Regions from separate parts of the Mucilaginibacter litoreus genome, predicted to be linked through region 3. Evidence: riboswitches for the same ligand, from Rfam matches in the RefSeq annotation. Region 3 holds a riboswitch; each other region holds the start of a gene.

Region 1 (8,289 bases), on a different contig from region 3:
TGCCTAATGGGGTATTACGAAGCTGTTGCCTATTTATGGTTAAATGCTATTGGGTGCATAGGCGTTGTGATTTTTGCATGGCTGTTGAATTTCATTATAAGCAAGGATAAATTATACATAAGCGAAAGCTAAAAAGCTGCTTTGAAGCAAACACATCTGCCTGTTTAGCATTTACTACATATAAATGTTATAAATGGCCAAGAACAGAACATCTATATATAGTGCATTAATAGCAAACCTGCTGATCGCAGTTACTAAATTTATTGCCGGCGGTTTCACCAACAGCTCTTCAATGATATCTGAAGGTATACACTCCCTGGTAGATACAGTTGACCAGGTGCTGCTGCTGTACGGGCTAAACCACAGTAAGAAACCTGCGGATATTACCCATCCCTTTGGTTATGGTAAGGAGCTTTACTTTTGGTCGTTCATTGTATCTATACTGATATTTGGCCTGGGTGGAGGGCTTTCCATTTATCAGGGCATCCAGCACATCATCAGGCCTGAACCGGTTGAAAACCCTGTGTGGAACTATGTTGTATTGGGCTTATCCATGATATTTGAGGGCGCCTCGTTTGTTATCGCGGCGAAAGAATTCAACCAGGTTCGCAACGGTTTAAGCTGGTGGCAAGCAATTGTTAAAAGTAAAGACCCAAGCAGTTTTTTGGTTTTGTTTGAAGATGGTGCTGCCGTGCTGGGCCTGCTGATTGTATTTGTATTTATGCTGATAGGGCACAGTTACCATCTGGAATATATGGACGGAGTGGCATCAGTACTGGTAGGTTTATTACTGGTATTTGTATCAGCCATTTTGGCCAGAGAAAGCAGGAGCCTGCTTATGGGTGAAGGTATTGCTCCGGAAACTCAACAAAAAATACGAACACTTGCCGAGCAGGATAGGGCGGTTATACGTGTGGTAAATGTGCTGTCAACTTACCAGGCGCCTGATGATGTAATGCTAATGCTGATCATAGATTTTGACCCTGATATTGATACAGAAGACATAACCGCAGCTATAGAGCGTGTACGCCTTGCCATAAAGACCGCCTTCCCGCATATTAAATTTGTTTTTGTACAGCCACAAACTTATACAAACTTACCTACAGATATAATACCAATAAAAAGGCCTTAAGCTAAGCAGCTTAAGGCCTTTTTATTGGTATTAATTAATTAATCTTTGGCTTGCTGTATAACCGCTTCATTAAGCCTTACATATTCTTCGTCGTTACTGTCCTTAGCGAGTTTAATCCCCTGTTGGGCTGTTGCTATTGCTGCTGCCTTATCGCCCATCTTAAGCTGTATGCGCGATTTCCATAGTTTAAACCATGGTGCATTAGGTTCAAGCTTCTCTGCCTCTAAAGCCCATTGCATGGCCTTTTTAAGGTCTTTGTCATTCTCGTAATAATATTGTATAGCATTAAAATAAGGACGCTTTTTTATTTCACCTTGCATCAGCTTTTCAATGTTAGCAGTTATTTGTGCATCATCATTGGTTTGCATATGAATAGGTACGGCAGTATGGTCCCAAACAATATATAAATCGGTAGTTTTTGTTGTTGAATTAGCAAACTGCATGGTAAACGTTTCGCGCTTCTCTTTTACAGTTAATGACTTCACTTTAAAGCGAAGCAGATCATCAGCCTGCTTATAATCATAAGCCCCCCATTGTTTAGCAGTTTTGTTTAAAATGATAGTCCACTCATTTTTTTCGGGGATGCTAAAAAGTGCATAGGTACCGGCAGGCACTTTATTACCTTCAATAATTACTTCTTCGCTAAAGGTAATGGTAGTAGCAGCATTTGCACCTGTACGCCATACTTGCCCGTAAGGATTGATACCACCGAATATTTTACGCCCTTTTACATTTGGCCTTGAATAAGTTATGGTTATTTTACCCAGTCCAAAATCCTGTATAATGGTTTGTGTGGAGCTGGCCTCAGGGATGCGGGGTTCCTGCTGGGCATAAATATTTAGGCTTACACATGCAAAGAGCACGGCAAGCAAGTAAAATTTAGTTTTTCTCATCATTCAAATTTACCACTAATGTAGCAATTGCAAGATGAATTTTTAGTGAAATGGGTTGCAAAGCAATAATCAATAGCTATAAAATAATAAAAGCCCTCCAGACTTGCTCCGGAGGACTTTCAACCTAAACCTTATCACAATTAACCGGTAAGTTTACCGGTTGCAAAAGATGTTACAAAGACTGTACCAAAATATATTGATCTGCTCTAAATGTGTCATATCTACACTTTCAAGCCGATTTATTTAATTAAAAGCTATATACAACTGGCGGTGTAGGTTTATGTGTTAAGATTTTTATACACAAAAAGTGACACTTATTGCTGCTTTGTCAGTTTGACACGACGCAGATAGCTGTCTAATAAAAACAAGCCCATTACAATATCAAAAAACAAAAAACCTTTGATTACCGGCCCTGTTAGGTAGCTGCTTATACGGGGTACATTCAGTTTTACCGGAATATCAACATCAGTACCTGCTGACCAGTTTACTGTACTAAATGTGTACACCAGTAACCCTGCAACCGTAGCTATAAAAAATACAGCTATTGACCATATTATTTTTTTATTGATAGCGGCCTTCAGCGGTTGGCTGGCATTTTCAATCCGTACGCTCTCCATTACATTATAAGTAAAGGCCATGGACGGTTCATCAAGCTCTATATTGTTAAGGCTTTCATTAAACAGCAGCAGTTCGTTATACTTATTACGATATGCTTCGTCACGCTCTATAAGCCGGGCGATGGCCTGCCGTTCTTGATCGGTACAAGTTCCATCAATGTAATTCCAAAGTCTTTCTTCAATGCTGTTCATATCAGTTCGTTAACTTCGTGTTTTAAATTACGCTCCAGCTTTTCCTTTAAACGCTGTCGCGCCCTGAATAGTTTTACTTTAACGGTATTAGCCTCTATACCTAACACTCCTGCTATTTCTTCAAGCGACTGCTCGCCTTTGTAAAACATGGTTATAATGGTCGCATCATCAGGCAGTAACTGCTCAATGGCCTGATTAAGGTAAAAGCTGCGCGATTTGTTTTCTACGTTATGTTCATCAAAACCGCCGGGCTTATTCTCTATTTGGATATAGGTTTCATCGTCATCAATTGATGAAGTATTAACACGTTTTTTCCTTAAAAAAGTCATAGCGGTTGTATATACAATTGTATATAGCCAGGTACTGAACTTAGATTGTTGCTGAAAGGAAGATAACGAACGATAAGCCTTCACAAAGCAATCCTGCGCAATTTCTTCAGCATCTTCCCTGCTTTTTGCAAAGCGCATAGCCAGTGTGAAAACAAAGCGCTGATGGCGCCTTACCAGATCGGCATAGGCCGACTGGTTGCCGCCAAGTGTTTGTTCTATCAACTCAATATCCGAAAGCCTGCTTTGCATATACAACCTCTCTGACTACAACATTCAATATTAGGTTACATACTAAATTACGATTTTAGATATACGGTTTAAAAATCATATGTATAGGTAAGTTTATACAGAAAGGTGTTATCGTACTTTTAAAAATATTTATCAATGAGTGTAACCTCTTAAAAAACGATGTGGTCATAGCCTGCAAATACACCATGGTGGTGACATCAACAAAAAAAAATAAATATCATGGACGGAAAAATATTAATACCGATTTTAATCTCTCTGGGCTTATTTGCCCTAATATTTGGAATTTTTTATATGAGAAACCGGGAGCGCATGGCAATGATAGAACGAGGCATGGACCCCCGGGCTTATAAACCACAGCCAGCTCCATGGCAAAATCTTAAATGGGGGTTGCTATTAATAGGTTCGGGCTTAGGCCTGTTTTTAGCTTATGTTTTAGATCGCACTACTTTTGCCAGTACACAGGATGAGAACGAGGCTATTTACTTTGGCTTGATAGCGATTTTTGGCGGCCTCGGCCTGGTGCTTTCCTATCGCATTGAAAAGAAAGAACTGTATCACGACAACAAAGGGGAATAAGCAAAGCAGTCGTCCTGAAACAGGTTGACAAAATTAGAGTTAAAGATAGTCCTTGTGGGTTAATACCTGCAAGGCTTTTTTTTGTAGCGCTTATGCTACTATTTGCGTTTTACAACATTATTATTCATCTTTGTACCGCTTATGGAGAAAGACGGAGGGATTAGACCCTGCGATGTCTTAGCAACCTGTTACTTAACAAGGTGCTACATTCTACCCGGCTCTATTAAATGAACGGGACAGATAAGTGAAAGTCAACCCATTACACCCCGACTTTTCGAGTAAGCTACATACAGTTTGCAGTTTTGAGTAAGCAGTTTGCAGTATTTGCTGTACCCGCTTGTTTAACTGCCCACTGGTAACCGGCAACTGCCAACTGATACAAATGGATATTAGAAAAGAACTACAAAAACGCATCCTGGTTATTGATGGGGCAATGGGTACCATGATACAACGGTACGAGCTGACAGAAGCTGATTTTCGCGGCGAGCGTTTTCGTAACCATCCATCTGATCTTAAAGGTAACAATGACCTGTTGAACCTTACACGGCCGGATGTTATAAAAGCTATACATGCCGAGTACCTGGAAGCCGGTGCCGATATTATAGAAACCAATACATTCAGCACCCAACGCATTTCGCTGGCCGATTACCATATGGAAGAGCTGGGCTACGAGCTAAGCTATGAGGGTGCGCGCCTGGCCCGGGAAGCGGCTGATGAATACACGGCAAAAGATCCATCAAAACCACGGTTTGTAGCCGGTGCTATCGGCCCTACCAACCGCACAGCATCGCTGTCGCCCGATGTTAATGACCCGAGTTACCGCGCCGTTACTTTTGATGACCTTGCCGAGGCTTATTACGAGCAGGTGCGCGGGCTGGTTGATGGCGGCTCTGATGTGCTGCTGGTTGAAACCATTTTTGATACGCTGAACGCAAAGGCAGCGTTGTTTGCGATAGATAGGTATGCCAACGAATTAAAGAAGTCTCCAGCCACTGGGAGGAGATTTAGAGGGGGGCCAGATCGCAGGCTTCCAATCATGATCTCAGGTACCATTACCGATGCATCAGGCCGTACTTTGTCTGGCCAAACTGTTGAGGCTTTCTGGAATTCTGTCAGCCATGCCAATTTGTTATCGGTTGGTTTAAACTGTGCGCTGGGTGCAAAAGAGATGCGTCCGCACTTAGAGGAACTTTCTGAAAAGGCAGGTGTATTTATCTCAGCCTACCCCAACGCCGGCCTGCCTAACGAGTTTGGCGCTTATGACGAAACCCCGCATGAAACCGCCCACCAGGTAGATGATTTTATAAAAGCTGGTTTGGTAAATATAGTAGGAGGCTGTTGCGGTACCACGCCCGATCATATCAAATGTATCGCCGAAAAGGCTGCAAAGTATCCACCCCGCCAAATTCCGGAGATACAGCCTTACCTGCGTTTGAGCGGTTTGGAAGCCGTAACTTTAACTCCCGAAACTAACTTTGTAAATATAGGTGAGCGTACCAATATCACCGGCTCACCAAAATTCTCCAAGCTTATCCTTGCCGAAAATTATGAGGAAGCTCTTTCTGTTGCATTACAGCAGGTAGAAGGTGGTGCTCAGGTTATCGATATTAATATGGATGAGGGAATGATAGATTCTGAGGCTGTGATGGTGAAATTCCTGAATTTGGTTGCGAGCGAGCCCGATATTGCCAAGCTACCCATCATGGTCGATTCATCAAAATGGACCGTGTTGGAGGCGGGCTTAAAATGTTTACAGGGCAAAGGTATCGTCAACTCCATCTCGCTAAAAGAAGGCGAAGAGAAGTTTAAAGAATATGCCCGCAAGATATTAAGCTACGGTGCTGCAACCGTGGTGATGGCTTTTGACGAAACAGGCCAGGCCGATTCACTGGAGCGCCGCAAAGAGATATGTGAGCGCAGCTACCGTATACTGGTTGATGAGGTTGGCTTCCCTCCGCAGGACATCATATTTGACCCCAACATCCTTACCGTGGCAACCGGTTTGGAAGAACACAATAACTACGCGGTAGATTTTATTGAAGCTACCCGCTGGATAAAACAAAACCTGCCGCTGGCCAAGGTTAGCGGTGGTGTAAGTAACATATCATTCTCGTTCCGCGGCAATAACGTGGTACGCGAGGCTATGCACTCGGCATTTCTTTATCATGCCATTAAGGCAGGCCTTGATATGGGTATTGTTAATGCCGGTATGCTGGAAGTTTACGAACAAATTCCTAAAGACCTGCTTGAATTGGTTGAAGATGTGCTGCTTAACCGCCGTGACGACGCAACAGAACGTTTGGTTGAGTTTGCCGATACTATTAAAAGTAAAGGTAAAGCTATAGTAAGAGACGAAGAGTGGAGGAAAGGACCGGTTGAAGAGCGCCTGTCGTACGCGCTGGTAAAAGGTATTGTTGAATACTTGGATGACGATGTTGAAGAGGCCCGACAGAAATATGCCCGCCCATTGGAAGTGATTGAAGGCCCGCTGATGGACGGCATGAACATAGTGGGCGATCTGTTTGGCGCCGGTAAAATGTTTTTACCGCAGGTAGTAAAATCGGCTCGTGTAATGAAAAAGGCCGTAGCCTACCTGCTGCCATTTATCGAAGCCGAAAAAGCTAAAAATCCGGGTGAGGGCGCTAAAAGTAATGCTGGTAAGGTGCTGATGGCTACCGTTAAAGGCGATGTGCACGATATTGGGAAAAACATTGTAGGCGTGGTATTGGCCTGTAACAACTTTGAGGTGATAGACCTCGGCGTGATGGTGCCCGCACAAAAAATAATTGAAGAAGCTAAAAAGCAAAATGTGGATATTATTGGTCTGAGCGGATTGATTACTCCCTCACTTGATGAGATGGTACACTTTGCTAAGGAAATGGAGCGCGAAGGCTTTACTATCCCGCTGTTGTTGGGTGGTGCCACTACATCGCGCATACATGCCGCGGTTAAGGTTGCCCCACATTATTCGGGTGCCGCTATACATGTGCTGGATGCATCGCGCAGTGTTACCGTATGCAGCAGCCTGATGAATAAGGATACCCGCGACAGCTATATACAAGGCATCAAAGATGAGTACGCTAAAGCACGCGAAGCGCATGCCAATAAAAAGAGCGACAAGCGTTTTGTAAGTATTGAACAAGCACGTGCCCAAAAATTTCAGATCAATCTGAATGGTATGGTGGCGCCTGCGCCAACTTTTACCGGCACCAAAGTATTTGAATCATTCCCGCTGGAAGAATTAGTGCCTTATATTGACTGGACACCCTTCTTTCATACCTGGGAACTGCGTGGCAGCTATCCGAAGATATTTGAAGATAAGTTTGTAGGTGTAGAAGCTAAAAAGCTTTTTGATGATGCCCAGGCGCTATTAAAAAAAATAGTTGATGAAAAGTTGCTCCGCGCTGATGGAGTTATTGGTTTCTGGCCTGCTAATAGTGTAGGCGATGATATAGAAGTATACACCGATGAAACGCGGAGTCAGTTACTTACACGCATTCATACCCTTCGCCAGCAAAATGAAAAGGTAAAAGGTGAGCCGTACTACGCGCTGGCAGATTTCATCGCGCCTAAAGAAAGCGGTATTGCCGATTATTGGGGAGGCTTTGCTGTAACCGCCGGTTTGGGTTGCGACGAACTGGTAGCTGAGTTTGAACGCGACCATGATGATTATAACAGCATTATGGCTAAAGCACTTGCCGACCGCCTTGCCGAAGCCTTTGCCGAAAAAATGCATGAACTGGTACGAAGAGAATATTGGGGATATGCCAAGGCTGAGCACCTGAGCAATGAAGAGCTGATCAAAGAGGAATATCAAGGTATTCGCCCGGCGCCGGGTTATCCGGCATGCCCGGATCATACTGAAAAGACTACTTTATTTGAGATTTTAAAGGCTGAAGAAAGTGTCCATATGCATTTGACTGAAAGCCTGGCCATGATGCCTGCCGCATCAGTAAGCGGCTTTTATTTCGCGCACCCTCAGGCACGTTATTTCGGCCTGAACAAAATCAGCAAAGACCAGGTGGAAGATTACGCCAAACGTAAAAACATGTCTATAGAAACAGTAGAACGTTGGCTGGGGCCTAATTTGAATTATTAAAGAGGTGCGTCATTGCGAGGAACGAAACAATCTCCAAACTATACAGAGCGAACCTGCCTGTGTAGATTGCTTCGTTCCTCGCAATGACGCTTAGATAAATTATACTTAAATGAAGATTACTGAGCACATCGAGAACGCGGCTGGCAAAACACTATTCTCTTTTGAACTGATACCGCCGTTGAAAGGGCACAGCATCCAGGGT
Region 2 (8,289 bases), on a different contig from region 3:
TTCCCCTGGAGATGTCATCCAAAGGCAGGTCGTTTGCATCGGTACCAAATGGATTTTCAATTTCTTCTGCCAATAATTCAATACTTGCAAACACAAATAGTATGAACCCAATGACCGGCATAATAAAATACTTTAAATCAAAAGCCCATGTAAAAGGCAGAGTGATGATATAAGTAAATATGAATTTTTTAATAAAAACACTATATGAGTATGGTATAGGTGTCTTTTTAATTCGCTCACATCCGCCGCAAATGTCGGTAAAAGATGTAAGCTCGGGGTTGATACTCAATAGCTGCTCCGCATTAATATGCCCTGTTTTATTCAGGCGATAAACCCTCTCAAGCATTGCAGAGGCTACCTGGTTAGGAACATGCTTGTTTGGATCGATTTTTAAATGAGTGTTTTCTTCAGGCTCAAATCTATCCCTCAGATGATTTTTAAGCACACGGGCATAAAGCGGAATAAGGTAATTGAAATATGCACTGTCTTGTGTTTCTGTTAGATGCTTAAGCTTGATGGCAAGGTTACGACTGTTATTGGTTAAACTGCCCCAGAGTTTGCGGCCTTCCCACCAACGATCATAAGCTGAATTGATACGGAATGCCAGCAGCAATGAAAATACAAAGCCAATGGTTTGATGGATATAAATCACTTTTTTGATAAAAGATGTCTCAGGTATTTTAAAAACATCTATCAGAAAAAATGTAATAACCCCGGCATAAATACTAACCGACAGCATCAATGGAAAAAGTTCCCGCAGTGTATCGGCCTTATTAAAACGAAATATGAGCCCAAACCACTGCTTAGGGTTATAGTATATCATCTTTTATAAATTAATAGCTCTAATAGCTTTAAACAAGGCTTCTCCGGCTTTAAACACATCGGTAAAAGTATTATACAATGGTACCGGACTTAACCTGATCACATCAGGTTCACGCCAATCGCCAATAATGCCATTATCAGATAAATAATTAAATATGTCCTTGGCATTACGTTTACAAATTACAGAAAGCTGACTACCACGTTGTTTAATGTCCTGCGGTGTAATAATGCGGTATACTTCTTCGCCAACCTGGGTATTGATATCATTAATCAAAAACTCAAGATAGGCAGTCAACCTGTCTGCCTTGGTTCGTAAGGGTATAATCCCCCCGGCTTTTTCAAAAATATCTAAGGATGCCTTGTGCACAGCCATTAACAAGATCGGGCTTGTACTGACGTTCCAACCCTGCGCGCCTCTCTCTGCTTCAAATCCGGGTTGCATCAAAAATTGTTTTTCGCGGCGGTACCCCCACCATCCGGCAAAACGGTTAAGGGTATTATTACTAAAATGCTTTTGGTGTACAAACGCTCCGCTAATACCACCAGGACCTGAATTCATGTATTTATACGAGCACCAACAGGCAAAATCGGCATCCCAATCATGCAGTTTTACAGGGACGTTACCAGCGGCATGCGCCAGATCAAATCCAACCATTGCCCCTGCCCTGTGTCCGGCCTTTGCAATAGCTTCCATATCAAATAGCTGCCCGGTGTAATAATTAATACCACTGAATAAAATTAAGGCAAGTTCATCGGCGTTATCCTCTATTTCCTGTATTATATCTTCTGTTCGCAGGGTTAACTCCCTATCCCTGGGTGCTATTTCGATAACTGCTGTTTGAGGGTCGAATCCATGAAAACGCAACTGGCTTTCAACAGCATATTGGTCTGACGGGAAAGCACCTGCTTCCATTAGTATTTTATACCGCTTACTATTTGGTTTATAAAAGCTTACCATCATTAAATGAAGATTCACTGTAAGCGAATTCATGATAGTAATTTCTGCAGGTTGCGCACCTAACAATTCAGCTAATGACGGTAACAAACCTTCATGATAACTTAGCCATGGCTGGTTACCGGTAAACCATCCCTCAACGGCGTGGTCTTCCCATGCGTTAAGTTGCTCCTGCAGGTATTGTTTTGCTGCACGAGGTTGCAAGCCTAATGAATTACCGCATAAATATACCGCATCGTGGCCATTATGCCTCGGTATCAAAAACTCATTTCTGAATAGTTTAAGTTCATCATGCTCATCCTGCTGTTGGGCGTAAGTAAGGTTGTTTTGGTAAACCATGCTTCAATTATACAAAAAAGGCGGGTGTGTACCCGCCTTAATTTTACAAAGCTACGTTGCCGTGCTTCCCTTCATCATATTGTTTACCGGTTAGCCGCGCTTTAAGCATATTAAATAGTACCACCATGCTACTGCTGCTGCTATCCCAATATTCTGCATCGGTAGGTGTTACTTTCAAAAGAGTAAGTGCCGGATCATCCAAGCCTTTTGGGAAAAAAGCTTCAATAAAAGGGTTCCATAGCTCTTTCATTTTAGCTTTATCATCTACTGTTGTGGCTTCGGCAACAATACTTAAATAGGTGTGATTTTTAGGATCTGAGTAAGTTACCGAAATTGTGTTTTCTACGGATATCTCAGTTACCTTAGGTGAATATTCATTGGTAAAAAACCAGATATTTCCTTCGTCATCGATATCAGCCGTACCCATTGGCCTGCTATTAAAGCCTTTTTCCGGGCTATAAGTAGTAAGCATAGCTGTTTTTATTTCTTTTACTCTTTCCTGCAAATACTGCAGGCTCTCTGTTTTTGACCAATCGCTGCTCATAGTATTATTTCATTTATATAGACGAGCATATAACCAATCAAGACAGTTATTTGTTGGGCTTACTTACATAAATATTTCCTTTTACATAAAAACGGTAAGGCAGTAATGCATCTTCGCCTGCATAGTCTACCCCAATACGCGGACAAGCCGCAACTTCTTCGTCAGCAAACGTAAGCCCCCTGTCTTCTATCCAGACAGTATCGCCTTGTAGGCTTTCAGCGTTTATTTTGCGTGATATGCCCATGGCTTTTGCAACCGAACCCGGGCCTTTAGTAATATTGGGTTTAAGTTTATCCATTCCACGTCGGGCAAGCATGGTATCTAATCCTTCGGTAGGTTGTATGGCTCTTATCAAAATGGCATGGGGCTGCCCTTCAGAAGATGTAACGATATTCAGCATTTCATGAATGCCATAACATAAGTAAACATAAATAACCCCTCCCTGTGCAAACATGGTTTGTGTACGTGGCGTTAACCTCCCACCATAAGCATGTGATGCTCTATCAATAACACCTGCATAGGCTTCTGTTTCAACAATATATCCGCCGGTAAGATCACCGTCGATACAAGTAAACAAATACTTGCCGATCAGGTCTCGGCTAAGAGCTACAACATCGGGGTTATGATAATAAAATTCCGGTAACTTCATTATGTTAATATATCGGCAAGCAGGGCATTTATTTCAGTGGCCCTGTCAATCACCATTACGTGCGTGCCGCCCTTTATAACTGCTGTAGGGTTTTTAATGTTTTGATAAGGAAACACCAGGTCATTATCGCCAATAATATGATAAAGATTATCGGGTATCGTATCATTTTTCCATTGCAGTACCGCTTCCATCGCCCATTTTAAAAACACTGGCGACGATCCTTTAAGCATGCTCATAAATAAAACCTGATCCACGGCAGACATAGATCCGAATATATATTTAACTAAAAAACCTAATTGAGTGAATAGCTTGCCGGGAATTATCCGCTGCAGCGGTATACGACGGAAAACTTTAAAATAAAAAGGTGCTTCACTGTCAGTTTTGATACTTGATATCAAAATCACCTTACTTAGCTTTAAGTGTTTGGCAACTTCAGTAGCTATCATCCCACCAAGAGACACGCCAATAACCGCATCTGATGGAGTTATATGATATTGATTTGCAATTTTTTGTGCATAAATAGCTAAAGTATCCTTTTGCTCTGGAATCAGCCAGTCGGTAGCCAGCGCTTCATACTGCGGAGGGATTACTATGTTGCCAAATAGGCGCTTATCTGCACCCAAACCAGATATCAAAAAGACCTTAGGCATTGAATTTTATAAGTTGTACAATTTGCTCAAGATACTTTGCATCTGTATCATCAAATTTATCCAGTTCTTCACTGTCTACATCAAGCACCCCTATTACTTCTCCCTGGTGAAACAATGGCAAAACAATTTCCGAACGTGATAACGAGCTGCAGGCTATATGCCCAGGGAAAGCATCTACATCAGGAACAATAAGTGTTTCTGCTTTACTCCATGCTGTGCCGCAAACACCCTTAGCCTTAGCAATGCGCGTGCAGGCAACCGGCCCCTGAAACGGCCCTAAAACAAGCTCATCGTTTTTTACCAGGTAAAAGCCAACCCAAAACCATTTAAATTGTTCTTTAAGCGCAGCAGCAATATTTGCCAGATTAGCTATCAGATCAGTTTCGCCGTAAAGTAAGGCTTCTATTTGAGGTATGAGCGATTGATACTGCTCTACTTTATTTGCCGAGCCTATAATTTTCAAGTCTTCTGCCATGCAGGCAAAAGTAATGACACTAAGCTGAAAGTAAATAAGACAAATATCATATTTAATATTTTATTTAGCACACAGATGATTGTAAGCCTTACTATAGTACGTTACCGAAAGCTTTTTGTGCCTTTCGCTTTGTTTGCAATGGCCATACACCGTTTGCCTATGTCATTACAAAATGGCTGCAGTTTTTGGAAACTGCTTGGCACCGGGAGTAACGGAACATTTGACCTGCAGCCCGATTGGCAACAGTGGGGATTAATGGCCGTTTGGGACGACCGGGAAGCTTACGATCGCTTTGCTCAAAAATCCTTTGTTAGTAAATGGTGGAATGCCTTAACTAAAGAAAGCTGGACTTTATTATGCCGCCCTATTCAAAGCCATGGCAAGTGGGACGGAAAAGAGCCGTTTGGAAAGCCAACCGGCCGCGATATTGAAGGCCCTATTGCGGTATTAACACGTGCAACCATTCGCATAAGCAGATTAAAAAACTTTTGGTCGCATGTTGATGATGTGGCAGATTTAATGACTAAAGCGCCGGGCTATGTTACCTCCATTGGCATTGGCGAGGCGCCCGCTTACAGGCAGGCAACCTTTTCTATATGGGAAAACGCAGATAAGATGAAAGCATTTGCTTATGGCAGCAAAGAGCACGCTGAAGTTATCAAAAAAACACGTAGCGAAGGATGGTATAGCGAGGAGCTTTTTGCCCGATTTAAAATTTTAGACAGCAGCGGATCATTAAATGGAAAAGATCCGTTGCAGCACTTATTACATACCACACCATGAGAGTTGTTGCAGAATTACCACACCCCGATTTTAAAATTACCATCATGAGCATGAACCAAAAATTCATCGTTAAGATGGAACAAGGCACACTTGAACAAACTTTTAAAATTCCTGAAATGGATTTGACAGATGGAGTAAACTCAGTATTTGAACTACTGGACGAAGAGTTTTTAGCAAAAGTATCAGCCCGCTTTAAAGAAATGGGCCAAGACTATCAGGATGCGTATTATCGATATAATTATTAGTATAAATAAAAATCATAATACATTTAAATACATTGTGTTATAAAAAATTATTTTTGATTACAAAATTTTATTTGGCATAAATATTCATTATTTAGCTTTAACTCTTACTAAACTAATAAATGCTTTATAGTCCTTATTTATAAAACTTATATAAAATGCTAAATATAAGCTAATTAAGATTTATAAATTTAATTAACCAAATATAATTTGGCTTGTATAGTATCACTGTATAAAGATAAAAATGCACATTATTAGAAAAAATTATTACATCTATCTATATGAAATTTGACAATAATTTTAAAATATTATTTGGAAGATAGTTTTTTATTGCCCTATATTTGAAACATTATTTGGTAGTAATACCATGATCAATTTTCCTTCGTAAGGATTTTGATTTATAAAGAAGCGGCGAGAGATCAGGCTCGACGAACCGCTGGCAACCCTGCAAAGTGTAGAAGGTGCCAATTCCTGTCCCGGAAGAATAGATTACCCGGGGGATATAAATTAATTATCATGAAAAGTCTGATTTATTTAGCTAAAACAAACACATCAAAAGCCCTACCGGGTCAAACTGTATACAACCAATCTGCAGGATGTATTTGTATGTGTTGCTGCTGTTGTTAACGCAGCCACGTCCACCTTTCTTTTCGAAAAAATACGTGCAAACCAGTGTGGATATTTGTATCCCTTGTCAATCAACACAATTAAATCAATTTTAAAACATTACTATCATGTCAGCCCTAAAATTTGAAACTTTGCAGTTACATGCAGGCCAGGAAGTGGACAGTGTAACTAACTCGCGTGCTGTTCCGCTATATCAAACTACATCATACGTTTTCAATAATGCCGAGCACGGTGCAAATCTTTTCGCTCTTAAAGAATTCGGTAATATTTATACCAGGATCATGAATCCGACTACCGATGTTTTTGAAAAGCGCATTGCCGCCCTTGAAGGTGGTATAGCTGCGCTTGCAACAGCATCTGGCCAGGCAGCACAGTTTATCGCCTTAAATAATATATTGCAGGCAGGTGATAACTTCGTCACCTCTCCTTTTCTATACGGAGGAACTTATAATCAGTTCAAGGTGGCATTTAAACGCCTTGGTGTTGAAGTTCGTTTTGCCGAAGATGACTCTGCTGAGAACCTTGAAAAACTTATTGACCATAAAACGAAAGCGCTTTATGTTGAAACAATAGGAAACCCCGGTTTCAATATCCCCGATTTTGAGAAGCTTGCACAGCTGGCTAATAAACATGATTTGCCTTTAATAGTAGATAACACCTTTGCCGCCGGAGGTTATTTGTTCAGGCCGCTGCAGCATGGCGCTCATATCGTAGTTGAATCGACCACTAAATGGATAAACGGCCATGGCACAAGCATTGGTGGTGTAATTGTAGACGGGGGCACTTATGATTGGGGCAATGGTAAATATCCGCAATTTACTGAGCCAAGCGAAGGTTATCACGGATTGATATTCAACGATGTTTTTGGCAAAAACGGGCCATTTGGTAATATCAATTTTATTATTCGTGCACGGGTTGAAGGCTTAAGAGATTTTGGGCCTGCGCAATCGCCATTTAATTCATGGCTGAACATACAAGGGTTGGAAACCCTGTCATTACGTGTACAACGCCATGTAGATAATGCCCTTGAGCTTGCCAAATGGCTTGAGCAGCAGCCGCAGGTAAAAAAGGTCAATTATCCCGGGCTTGAATCGTCCCCACAACATCTTAACGCTAAAAAGTATTTAAAAAATGGCTTTGGCGCTGTTTTATCCTTTGAAGTAAATGGCGGTAAGCAAAATGCTTCAGAAGTAATAAATAACCTTAAGCTTGTTAGCCATCTGGCCAACGTGGGCGATTCAAAGACATTGATCATTCAGCCATCTGCAACCACACATCAGCAGTTGAGTGATGCTGAACAATTGTCTGCCGGTGTTACCCCTGGCCTGTTACGTGTAGCTGTTGGTATTGAACATATTGATGATATTAAAGCCGATTTCGAGCAGGCATTAGCGAAGTTACCACAATTGATATATGCCTGATATTATAGTTTTAGTTTTTAAGTGATGGTTATGAAGGGGTAGCCGCTAAGCGCTACCCTTAATAACAACAAAAGAGAAATGAGTACACAAACCTTTACCTATACAGGAAAATTTGAACTTGAAGCGGGCCGTAGCTTACAAGGTATTGAGATAGGTTACACTACATACGGCACGCTTAATAAAAACCGGGATAATGTAGTGTGGGTATGCCATGCCCTCACTGCAAATTCCGACGTTTTTGAATGGTGGAAAGGCCTTTTTGGCCATCAGGATCATTTCAATCCGGACGATTATTTCATAATATGTGCCAATGTACTGGGATCTCCATACGGCACAACCAGCCCGCTTAGTAATAACCCTGCCACAGGTCAACCCTATTTTTTAGCGTTTCCTGAATTTACTATCCGCGATATTGTAAAAGGGCATCAATTGTTGGCTAACCATTTAGGTATTGATCATATCGAAATACTTTTAGGTGGTTCGTTAGGCGGGCAGCAGGCACTGGAATGGAGCATACTGGAGCCCGAACGTATCAAAAACCTGATACTTATTGCTACCAATGCCAGCCACTCTCCTTGGGGAATCGCCTTCAATGAGTCGCAACGGCTGGCTATTAGTGCAGATCGTACTTTCTTCGCCGGCTCTGCAGATGGTGGCAGCAAAGGGTTAAAGGCTGCACGCAGCATTGCGCTCTTATCCTATCGTAATTATAAAACCTATGGCATTACACAGCAAGAAGATGGTGATGATATACCAGGAACGTTCAAAGCAGCTTCATACCA
Region 3 (8,289 bases):
ATACTTTCTGGTGCCAGGGTTTATTATACCATGGCTAAAGATGGTTTGTTCTTTAAACGTACCGGTACCCTTAACCAGTTTGGCGTACCGCAGTTTGGCCTTTGGATACAAGCTTTTGTTGCTTCGTTATTGTGTTTAAGCGGCCGCTACGGCGATTTATTGGATATGATATCATTTGTGGTGGTAGTGTTTTATGTGCTCACTATTTTAGGTATTTATATTTTGCGCAAAAAAATGCCAAATGCCGAACGCCCTTATAAAGCAATTGGTTACCCTGTACTGCCAGCGCTTTATATATTGATGGGAGTTGCTTTTTGCGCACTTTTATGCGTTTATAAGAGCGATTACGTTAAATATGGACTGTTAATTGTGCTGATAGGCATACCAATTTATTATTTGACAAAAGTAAGTAGCCGTAATGAAGATAAAGCAGACGTGGTTAATTAGTTTAATATTCGTTTTTATTGCAGACGCGGTCTGCGCGCAATCTGACCTGCAAAAAAAATTACAATCCGCCTTTAACCGTTTTCAGTCTGACGAACAATGCAAATATGCATCAGTATCATTAACCGTTCTGGACACTAAAACCGGCGAAACTGTTTTCACCGCCAACCCTGATATGGGTTTGGCGCCCGGCTCTACACTTAAAACGGTTACAAGTATTACCGCCTTTAATCTTTTAGGCAAGGATTTTAGATACGAAACTCAGTTAAACTATTCGGGATATATAGATGCATCGGGCACACTTAACGGAGATGTGATTATTAAAGGTGGTGGCGACCCAACTTTAGGCAGTTGGCGGTGGTCTGCAACCAAAGAAAACGCTGTACTAAAAGCAATGGTGGCTGCATTGCAAAAGGCAGGTGTAAAAAGGATTAACGGTGGAATTATAGGCGATAACGGTGTATTCAATCAACAGTCAATCCCGGATGGTTGGATATGGCAGGACTTGGGCACCTATTATGGTGCTGGCATTGCAGGGCTTTGCTGGCGCGAAAACCAATTTGATATTTTGCTCAAGACTGGCAGTGTTGGTAATACCATCACCGTGGAAGGTACGTCTCCTGAAACCAGTTACCTGCAATATAAAAGCGAACTGACCAACGGCGCTGCCAAAACCGGCGATCAGGCTTACCCTTATCTGCCTGCTTTTAACAGCAAAATAATGTACCTGCGTGGCACTTACGCTGTAGATCAAACCAAAAAACGTGTATCTGCCGCCATTCCTGATCCGGCGTTTGATGCTGCGCTTCGGCTGAGCGACACGCTTAAACGCTTAGGCATCCCTGTAAACAACAGCCCGCAATCTTCCCTGATGCTGGCCGAAAAAGATATGCAGGTGCCGGCCAACACTAAAAGCCTTACTGTTATCAATTCACCGGTTTTAAGCCAGATAGTATATTGGCTCAACAGAAAAAGCATTAACCTGTATGCCGAGCAACTGCTTGCCAGTATAGCCTTAAAGGCAGGAAAACAAGCTTCAACTGCCGACGGTGTTGACGCCCTTAAAGCTTTTTGGGAAATGAAGGGTATTGATAAACGCTCCATGAATATTTTTGACGGCAGCGGTCTGTCACCGGAGGATAGAATTACCACATCAACAGTTGCCAGGATACTTCAATCTGCAAAAAAAGAAAGCTGGTTTGATGACTTTTATGACAGCCTTCCCATTTACAACGACATGAAGATGAAAAGCGGCAGTATTAACAGTGTACAGGCTTATGCGGGCTTTCAGGTGCATGATGGCAGGCAGTTATGCTTTTCCATCATGGTAAACAACTATAATGGCCCGGGCAGCGGTATTCGCGAAAAGATGTTCAGGCTGCTGGATGTATTAAAGTAAAAAAGCGATGGGCATAAATCCCATCGCCACAGTTATAGTTAGTAGTCAGCAGTTTAGACGTCGCGGGTAGATTCGAACTACCGTAAAAGGTTTTGCAGACCCTCACCTATCCTCTCGGCCACGCGACTTGTTATTACCCTTTACTTACTTATTGGGCTGAGGTGTCGTTCTCAAATATGGTTTTACTTCCTTAAATCCTTTTGGAAATTTTGAAGGGATATCTTCTGTTTTTATCGAAGGCAATACAACTACATCATCACCGTCTTTCCAGTCGGCAGGTGTAGCAACGCTGTGGTAAGCGGTTAGTTGCAGTGAATCTATCACCCTTAGTATTTCCTGGAAATTTCTGCCTGTAGATGCAGGATAGCTGATGATCAGTTTAATTTTTTTGTCCGGCCCGATGATAAATAATGAACGTACTGTTGCCGTGAGCGAAGCATTTGGGTGTATCATATCATAAGCTTCAGCAATTTTGCGGTCCTCATCGCCAATTATAGGGAAGTTTACCTCAACGTTTTGCGTTTCATTGATATCGTTGATCCATCCTTTATGCGATTCTACATTGTCGGTACTCAATGCAAGCACTTTTACATTGCGTTTATCAAATTCATCTTTTAGCGATGCGGTTTTACCCAACTCGGTTGTACAAACTGGCGTGTAATCTGCCGGATGAGAAAATAAAACTCCCCAGCCGTCGCCAAGATATTCATACAGATCAATTTCCCCCTGTGAGGTTTGTGCTTTAAAGTTTGGGGCGTCGTCGCCAATTCGTAAGCTCATTTTACAAAGTTTTTAGTTAATTATTTACTTACTAATAAGTAAGTTATGTTTAATATTTTCCCAATAAGATTATCCGGAATTAAGCGGCATGCCTAAGCAGAAAAGGAAATATGCCACAGGCATATTAATCATTTAAATCAGCTTATCTGTCTTACAATGCATAAAATCATTGAAGCAGGAATTAGCACCTTTTACCTAAGCGGTACAGGTTGCTAAGACTTCGTTGGGCCCTTCCCTCTGTCTTTCTGGATAAGTATTTAAAGAACGATAACGTCACAAAGATATTTATAAATTCTATAAAACCTATAGACTTTATAATAATTTTTTTGGATTAAGTTTAACTAATTGATAAACAGGAATAAAAAATTGCTAAAATATAAGCGTTACTTACCATTTAGTTTTTTTATCAATTCTACTTCTTCGGGTTTATAGGCTGTGCCATCCTTACGAAAAATGTCATGAAACCATTCCTTAGGTTCACTGCCATCGGGTATTGGGTTGTCCCAGGCATATATAGTATTGGTTTTACCCATTACAAACCCCCAGTTTAAAGCACCAACATTTTCTTGCTTCAGCATAGGCATAATTGTTTCAAAACGGCTGCCGCGTGTACGGGCCATATATTCTGTACATATAAGCGGCTTGCCATGGGTTTTAAGCAACTGTATAGTTTTACGGTGCGATGGTTCTTCCGTATAATCATGGTAAGTTATGATATCGGAATTTAAAGCCTGGTAAGTGTTGAGTTTTTCGAAGGTCCAGTCCCAAAGCCCGGCAGACAATGGCTGATCGGGGCTTACAGCCCGTGCCCATGTAAATACTTTAGTCAGCAGATCATAAGATGCGTCTTTTTTCTTTGAGTTACCAGGCTCGTTATATAAATCCCAAAGCAGTATGCGCTTATCATGCTTAAAAGTTGTTAGCACATCAGTTACATAAGCCTGTAACATTTGCACCTGACCCGGATTATTTAAGCGATTACCGGGGTCCTGCAGCCAGCCAGAGTTATGAACACCGGTTTTTGGTGCCGGCTGCTTACCAATTTTTGCATCCGCATTCCAGCAATCATCAAAAAATACAAACATTGTTTTTATGTGATGCTTATTGGCAATGGCCAGATAATCGTTAACACGCTTTTTAAAGCCGGCTTTATCCTGCTGCCATGCAAGGCTGTATAAAAAAACCCGCATTGTGTTAAAACCAATTTCTTCCGCATAACCCAATTCTTTGTCGATAGTTGCAGGATCGAAACTATCGGCCTGCCACATTTCTAATTGATTGATAGCACTGCTTGGCATAAAGTCGGCCCCGGTCATCCATTTATGCTGTGCATACCACGCATTTGCTTTAGATACGGACCAAACTTTGTTTGGCGCACCCGCGTTTTGGGCGCTACTGTTCAACGCTGTTACGCTTGAAATTAATAATATAAGTACGCTTTTAATAAATCTGTTTTTCATATTAATTGTAAAGGTAATAAACTTAGCAAAAAGGATTGATTTTGACTGCCTTTTGTATATATGAGTTAAGATACTTATGCCATTTAATTTATGAGTTTAGCAAATTATAATATTACCATATTAATGCAATAGTTCAAATTTGATTACCCATGTTAGGACGAGTTCGCTATAATTGTAATATTTTTAACTAAAACTACCTAAACAAACCACATTTATAAACCATACGTATAAATATTGCTTTGTTAATAATTTAGGTATTAAAACAATATATAATAAGCAACAAAGTTATAGAACTAGTGTTTACACACTTAATTAATAGATATTGATAACAGCTTAAATGGGTTCAACTGAAGAACATATTTTTTTTAGCGAAAAAACGGCCCACATTATAGAACTGTTTGATAATATCGATATTGGTGTATGGGAGTACAATCTTAACACAAGGGATATAAAGTGGTCAAGCGGTTTTTATTCTGCATTAGGGTATACTTCAGGAGAAATTGAATGTTCTTATAATTACTTTTTCGAGAACTTATTATACTACCGCGACAGACAGACATTTTTAGAATCCACACGTGCAATCCGAGGCGGAAGCTCACCAATAACACAAATCAGGCTACTCACCAAACTAAATGGCTATCAATGGTTTGAAAGCAAAATACACTATATTAAAAACTTAAGAAGCCCTTTATTATATGGCACTTTTGTTAACATCAACAAACTTAAATTAGCTGAATTAACAGCGGCGGAAAAAGATTTTAAATCTGAAGAGATTGGCAGGATTGCCAAAATAGGCATTTGGGAAATTGATGTGAAAAGTATGGAGCTTATTTTAAGCAAGGAAATTTATGAAGTTTTTGAGCTTGATACTCCAGTACAAATGTCTGTTGATGAAGCCATTAGTTTTTTTGAACCCAAATATCAGCAGCAATTACGTGATGCGCTACAAAATGCTATTGACCTGGGTAAGCCTTATGATTTGGATGCACAATTCAGAACCGCCAAAAACAATGTTGTATGGGTTAAGGCAAAAGGTGTACCTGTAATTAATGATCATGGAAGCTGCATAGCTATAAGAGGCATATTTCAGGATATTGACAGTGTAAAAAAAAGTGGCATTACTTTGCAATCATCTGTTAACCTGCTTGACGACCAGAACAAGCGACTGCAAAACTTCGCTTATATCGTATCACATAATTTACGGTCGCATGCAGGCAACCTAAAATCAATGGTGACTCTGTTTGAAGATACACAACTGGAACAGGACAGGTTGGAGATCTTCTCGCATATCAGCACCATCAGTCAAAGCCTTAGCGCTACAATGGAGCATCTGGATGAAATTGTAAAAATGCAGGCAGAGATTTCTAAAGGGACATCACTGGTCAACTTTGAAAGAACCTTTGGGAATGTAGTATCAGCCCTGGAAACCAACATTAGCGCTACAAACGCAAAAATCAATACCAATTTTGCCGATGCTCCGGAGGTTAACTATATACCAGCCTATCTGGAAAGCATATTTTTTAACCTGCTTACCAATGCGTTAAAATATAAGCACCCTAACCGCAACGCCGTTTTAAATATTACCACACAAAGCAGCGGGAAAGAAATTTATTTAATTTTTGAAGATAACGGTTTAGGCATTGACCTAAACCGTCATGGTAGTGAACTTTTCGGGATGTACAAAACTTTTCATCGAAACAATGACTCTAAGGGAATAGGCCTTTTTATGACACGCAACCAGGTTGAAGCACTTGGTGGATCCATAGTTGTGGATAGCACAGTAAATGTTGGCACAAAATTTACTATTAAACTGGTATAATAATAACAGTTGTGAATAGGGATATTAATATGGTGACCGCCGGGATAATTGATGATGATAAGATCTTTACTTATGGTTTCAAAAAATTAAGCTCGATAAAAGGCATTTTTAACGAGATATTAGAGTTTAATAATGGTAAAGAAGCTATTGATTATTTAACCAATCCTGATAATAATCAGCGCTTACCGGATGTTTTATTTGTAGATATTAACATGCCGGTAATGAATGGCTGGGAATTTAATGAAGCATTTGGGGAAATAAAATCACAACTGGGAAAAGATATCGTTGTTTACACCATCAGTTCATCAATAGATCCAAAAGATATAAATAGGGCAAAAAATAATCCGCTTATAGCGGATTATATTGTAAAGCCAATTGATTTAACTTACCTGGCGAGTATATACGAAAATCTGCAGACAGCCGAAAGAAGGCCCGCTTAAATAGATTATTCAATATAACTCTCAAGTATTTTGAAACCAGCAGTTGTTTCAAGCTCAACTTTCTCAATGGTTTTAGGCAACAAAATGCAATCACCCATTTTTACAGTATAGGATTTGTTATTATGCTTAAGTGTATACCCGCCTTCAACACAAACATGTATTACAAACGAATCGAGGTTTGAATAATCCTTTTCAACGCCATGTGTAGCATCTAAAACGTTTGTGGTAAAGTAAGGGCATTTCACTACATGCACGGTTTCATCCTTTTGGGGCTGATACTGAGTTTTGTACTGATCATAATGCTTGTAATCAATAGCAGCCAATGCTTCTTCAGTATGCAGTTCACGCTTTTGGCCTTTATCATCCACACGGTCAAAATCGTAAATACGATAAGTGATATCTGAAGTTTGCTGAATCTCGGCAATTAAAAGCCCTTTGCCTATAGTATGCACGCGGCCCGCAGGTAAAAAGAAAACATCACCTGCTTTAGCCTCTTCACGGTTCAGTATATCCATGATATGTCCACTGTTTAAAGCGTCGACATATTTTTGTTCATCCATTTCCTGGTTAAATCCGGTAATCAGTGTCGAACCCGGATCAGCTTCTATGATATACCACATTTCGGTTTTACCGAAGGAGTTATGGCGTTTTTTTGCCAGTTCGTCATCCGGATGCACCTGTACGCTAAGGTCATCGTTGGCATCAATAAACTTCACCAGTAGCGGGAATGTATCGCCAAAATGCTGATAAACTTTCTCCCCTACCAGTTCGCCTTTATATTGCTCAAGCAAAGCAGCTAACGATTGCCCTTCAAGCTCACCGCCGTTCACAACCGATACATCAGATTTTACGCCTGATATTTCCCAGGTTTCGCCGCAGTTTGGCAGGTCGCCAATATTTTTATGCAGATAGCTTTCAATTTTGTGGCCTCCCCATATTTTATCCTTAAATATGGTTTTAAATTTTAGCGGGTATAATGCTGACATGATGGTTATGTATGATGTATGTTTAGTGAGACGTTAAAAAAATGTTTTTCTGCTGCTAAATTAGCCATTTCGATAATGTGATATAAAGGTTTTTTACAAAAAGTATTTTATAGAAATGTTAATATTCAATGAAACATCCGGTTTGATTTCTTGATATGGTGAGATATTTTTATCTTTAAAACACCTAATCTTTTTCTGTGAACGAATCCTTGAACCCTCAATCATCAGACGTCCCTGAAGTGTTATCATGCAAAAACTGTAATGATTTAGATGTTGTGCATGGTTACCCAATTTTACTTTGTGCCAATTGCCGTAACAAATTCATCAATTATCCTATACCATTATGGGTCAGACTATTCGGTGCCGGTATATGCTTGATATTAGTAATATCACTCATATGGTTACCTGCAAATTTTACCGCCGCCATTGCTATATCGAGAGCTGAAAAAGCAGAAAAGAATAAAGATTATATAACTGAACAGCATGAGCTTGAAAAAGCTTTTAAAACTGCCCCCAATTCTTCGGATGTATTGGAACATTTAATGATTGCAAGCTTTTATAATGATGACTTTGAAACGTTATCAGACGCATCTGCGAAATTGGGAAACAGGCCAATCGAAGATAGTGTCATGCTTAACAAACTTAACTACATTATTACTCAAAGCAGATTATATGCGCCATCAGATACATTTAATATCGTGTTTAAAAATTATGCGGCTAAAAAGATTCCTGATTCAACATTAGCGAGATATGTCAAGCATAATCCCTTTGACATCTATGCATCTTATCTATTAGCTTCAACATACGACGAAACAAAACAATATGAACTTGCAGATCCTCTTTTATCTCACATATTAGATATCGATAGCGAATACATCCCTGCCATTTACTATAAAACAAAAGTAAAAAGGGCATTAAATCAAATTGACTCTTCGTTATTTTATTGCAATCGTATACTTCA

The links. Region 3 has a riboswitch for S-adenosylmethionine ahead of ACFQZX_RS11885 (peroxiredoxin). Riboswitches for the same ligand answer to the same signal wherever they lie in the genome.
Region 1: linked by a shared signal. The riboswitch ahead of metH (methionine synthase) and the one ahead of ACFQZX_RS11885 (peroxiredoxin) in region 3 are both predicted to bind S-adenosylmethionine.
Region 2: linked by a shared signal. The riboswitch ahead of ACFQZX_RS09560 (O-acetylhomoserine aminocarboxypropyltransferase/cysteine synthase family protein) and the one ahead of ACFQZX_RS11885 (peroxiredoxin) in region 3 are both predicted to bind S-adenosylmethionine.

What each region holds. Positions count from the first base shown of each region.
Region 1 is NZ_JBHTHZ010000013.1:5,095-13,383, forward strand. It holds gene ACFQZX_RS13500 (sodium:solute symporter) at 1-132, shown strand, start outside; gene ACFQZX_RS13505 (cation diffusion facilitator family transporter) at 194-1,132, shown strand; gene ACFQZX_RS13510 (DUF2911 domain-containing protein) at 1,171-2,028, opposite strand; gene ACFQZX_RS13515 (hypothetical protein) at 2,340-2,834, opposite strand; gene ACFQZX_RS13520 (RNA polymerase sigma factor) at 2,831-3,412, opposite strand; gene ACFQZX_RS13525 (DUF6249 domain-containing protein) at 3,632-3,988, shown strand; SAM riboswitch class I at 4,125-4,235, shown strand; gene metH (methionine synthase) at 4,371-8,087, shown strand; gene metF (methylenetetrahydrofolate reductase [NAD(P)H]) at 8,197-8,289, shown strand, end outside.
Region 2 is NZ_JBHTHZ010000005.1:311,606-319,894, forward strand. It holds gene ACFQZX_RS09520 (bestrophin family protein) at 1-823, opposite strand, end outside; gene kynU (kynureninase) at 827-2,116, opposite strand; gene ACFQZX_RS09530 (pyridoxamine 5'-phosphate oxidase family protein) at 2,160-2,660, opposite strand; gene ACFQZX_RS09535 (DNA-3-methyladenine glycosylase) at 2,707-3,309, opposite strand; gene ACFQZX_RS09540 (alpha/beta fold hydrolase) at 3,309-3,959, opposite strand; gene ACFQZX_RS09545 (GAF domain-containing protein) at 3,952-4,434, opposite strand; gene ACFQZX_RS09550 (DUF3291 domain-containing protein) at 4,510-5,217, shown strand; gene ACFQZX_RS09555 (hypothetical protein) at 5,214-5,462, shown strand; SAM riboswitch class I at 5,855-5,968, shown strand; gene ACFQZX_RS09560 (O-acetylhomoserine aminocarboxypropyltransferase/cysteine synthase family protein) at 6,194-7,507, shown strand; gene ACFQZX_RS09565 (homoserine O-acetyltransferase family protein) at 7,586-8,289, shown strand, end outside.
Region 3 is NZ_JBHTHZ010000010.1:19,028-27,316, forward strand. It holds gene ACFQZX_RS11870 (APC family permease) at 1-447, shown strand, start outside; gene dacB (D-alanyl-D-alanine carboxypeptidase/D-alanyl-D-alanine endopeptidase) at 419-1,843, shown strand; tRNA gene ACFQZX_RS11880 (tRNA-Cys) at 1,901-1,971, opposite strand; gene ACFQZX_RS11885 (peroxiredoxin) at 1,988-2,623, opposite strand; SAM riboswitch class I at 2,763-2,879, opposite strand; gene ACFQZX_RS11890 (1,4-beta-xylanase) at 3,007-4,083, opposite strand; gene ACFQZX_RS11895 (PAS domain-containing sensor histidine kinase) at 4,421-5,902, shown strand; gene ACFQZX_RS11900 (response regulator) at 5,914-6,342, shown strand; gene ACFQZX_RS11905 (type I phosphomannose isomerase catalytic subunit) at 6,348-7,328, opposite strand; gene ACFQZX_RS11910 (tetratricopeptide repeat protein) at 7,526-8,289, shown strand, end outside.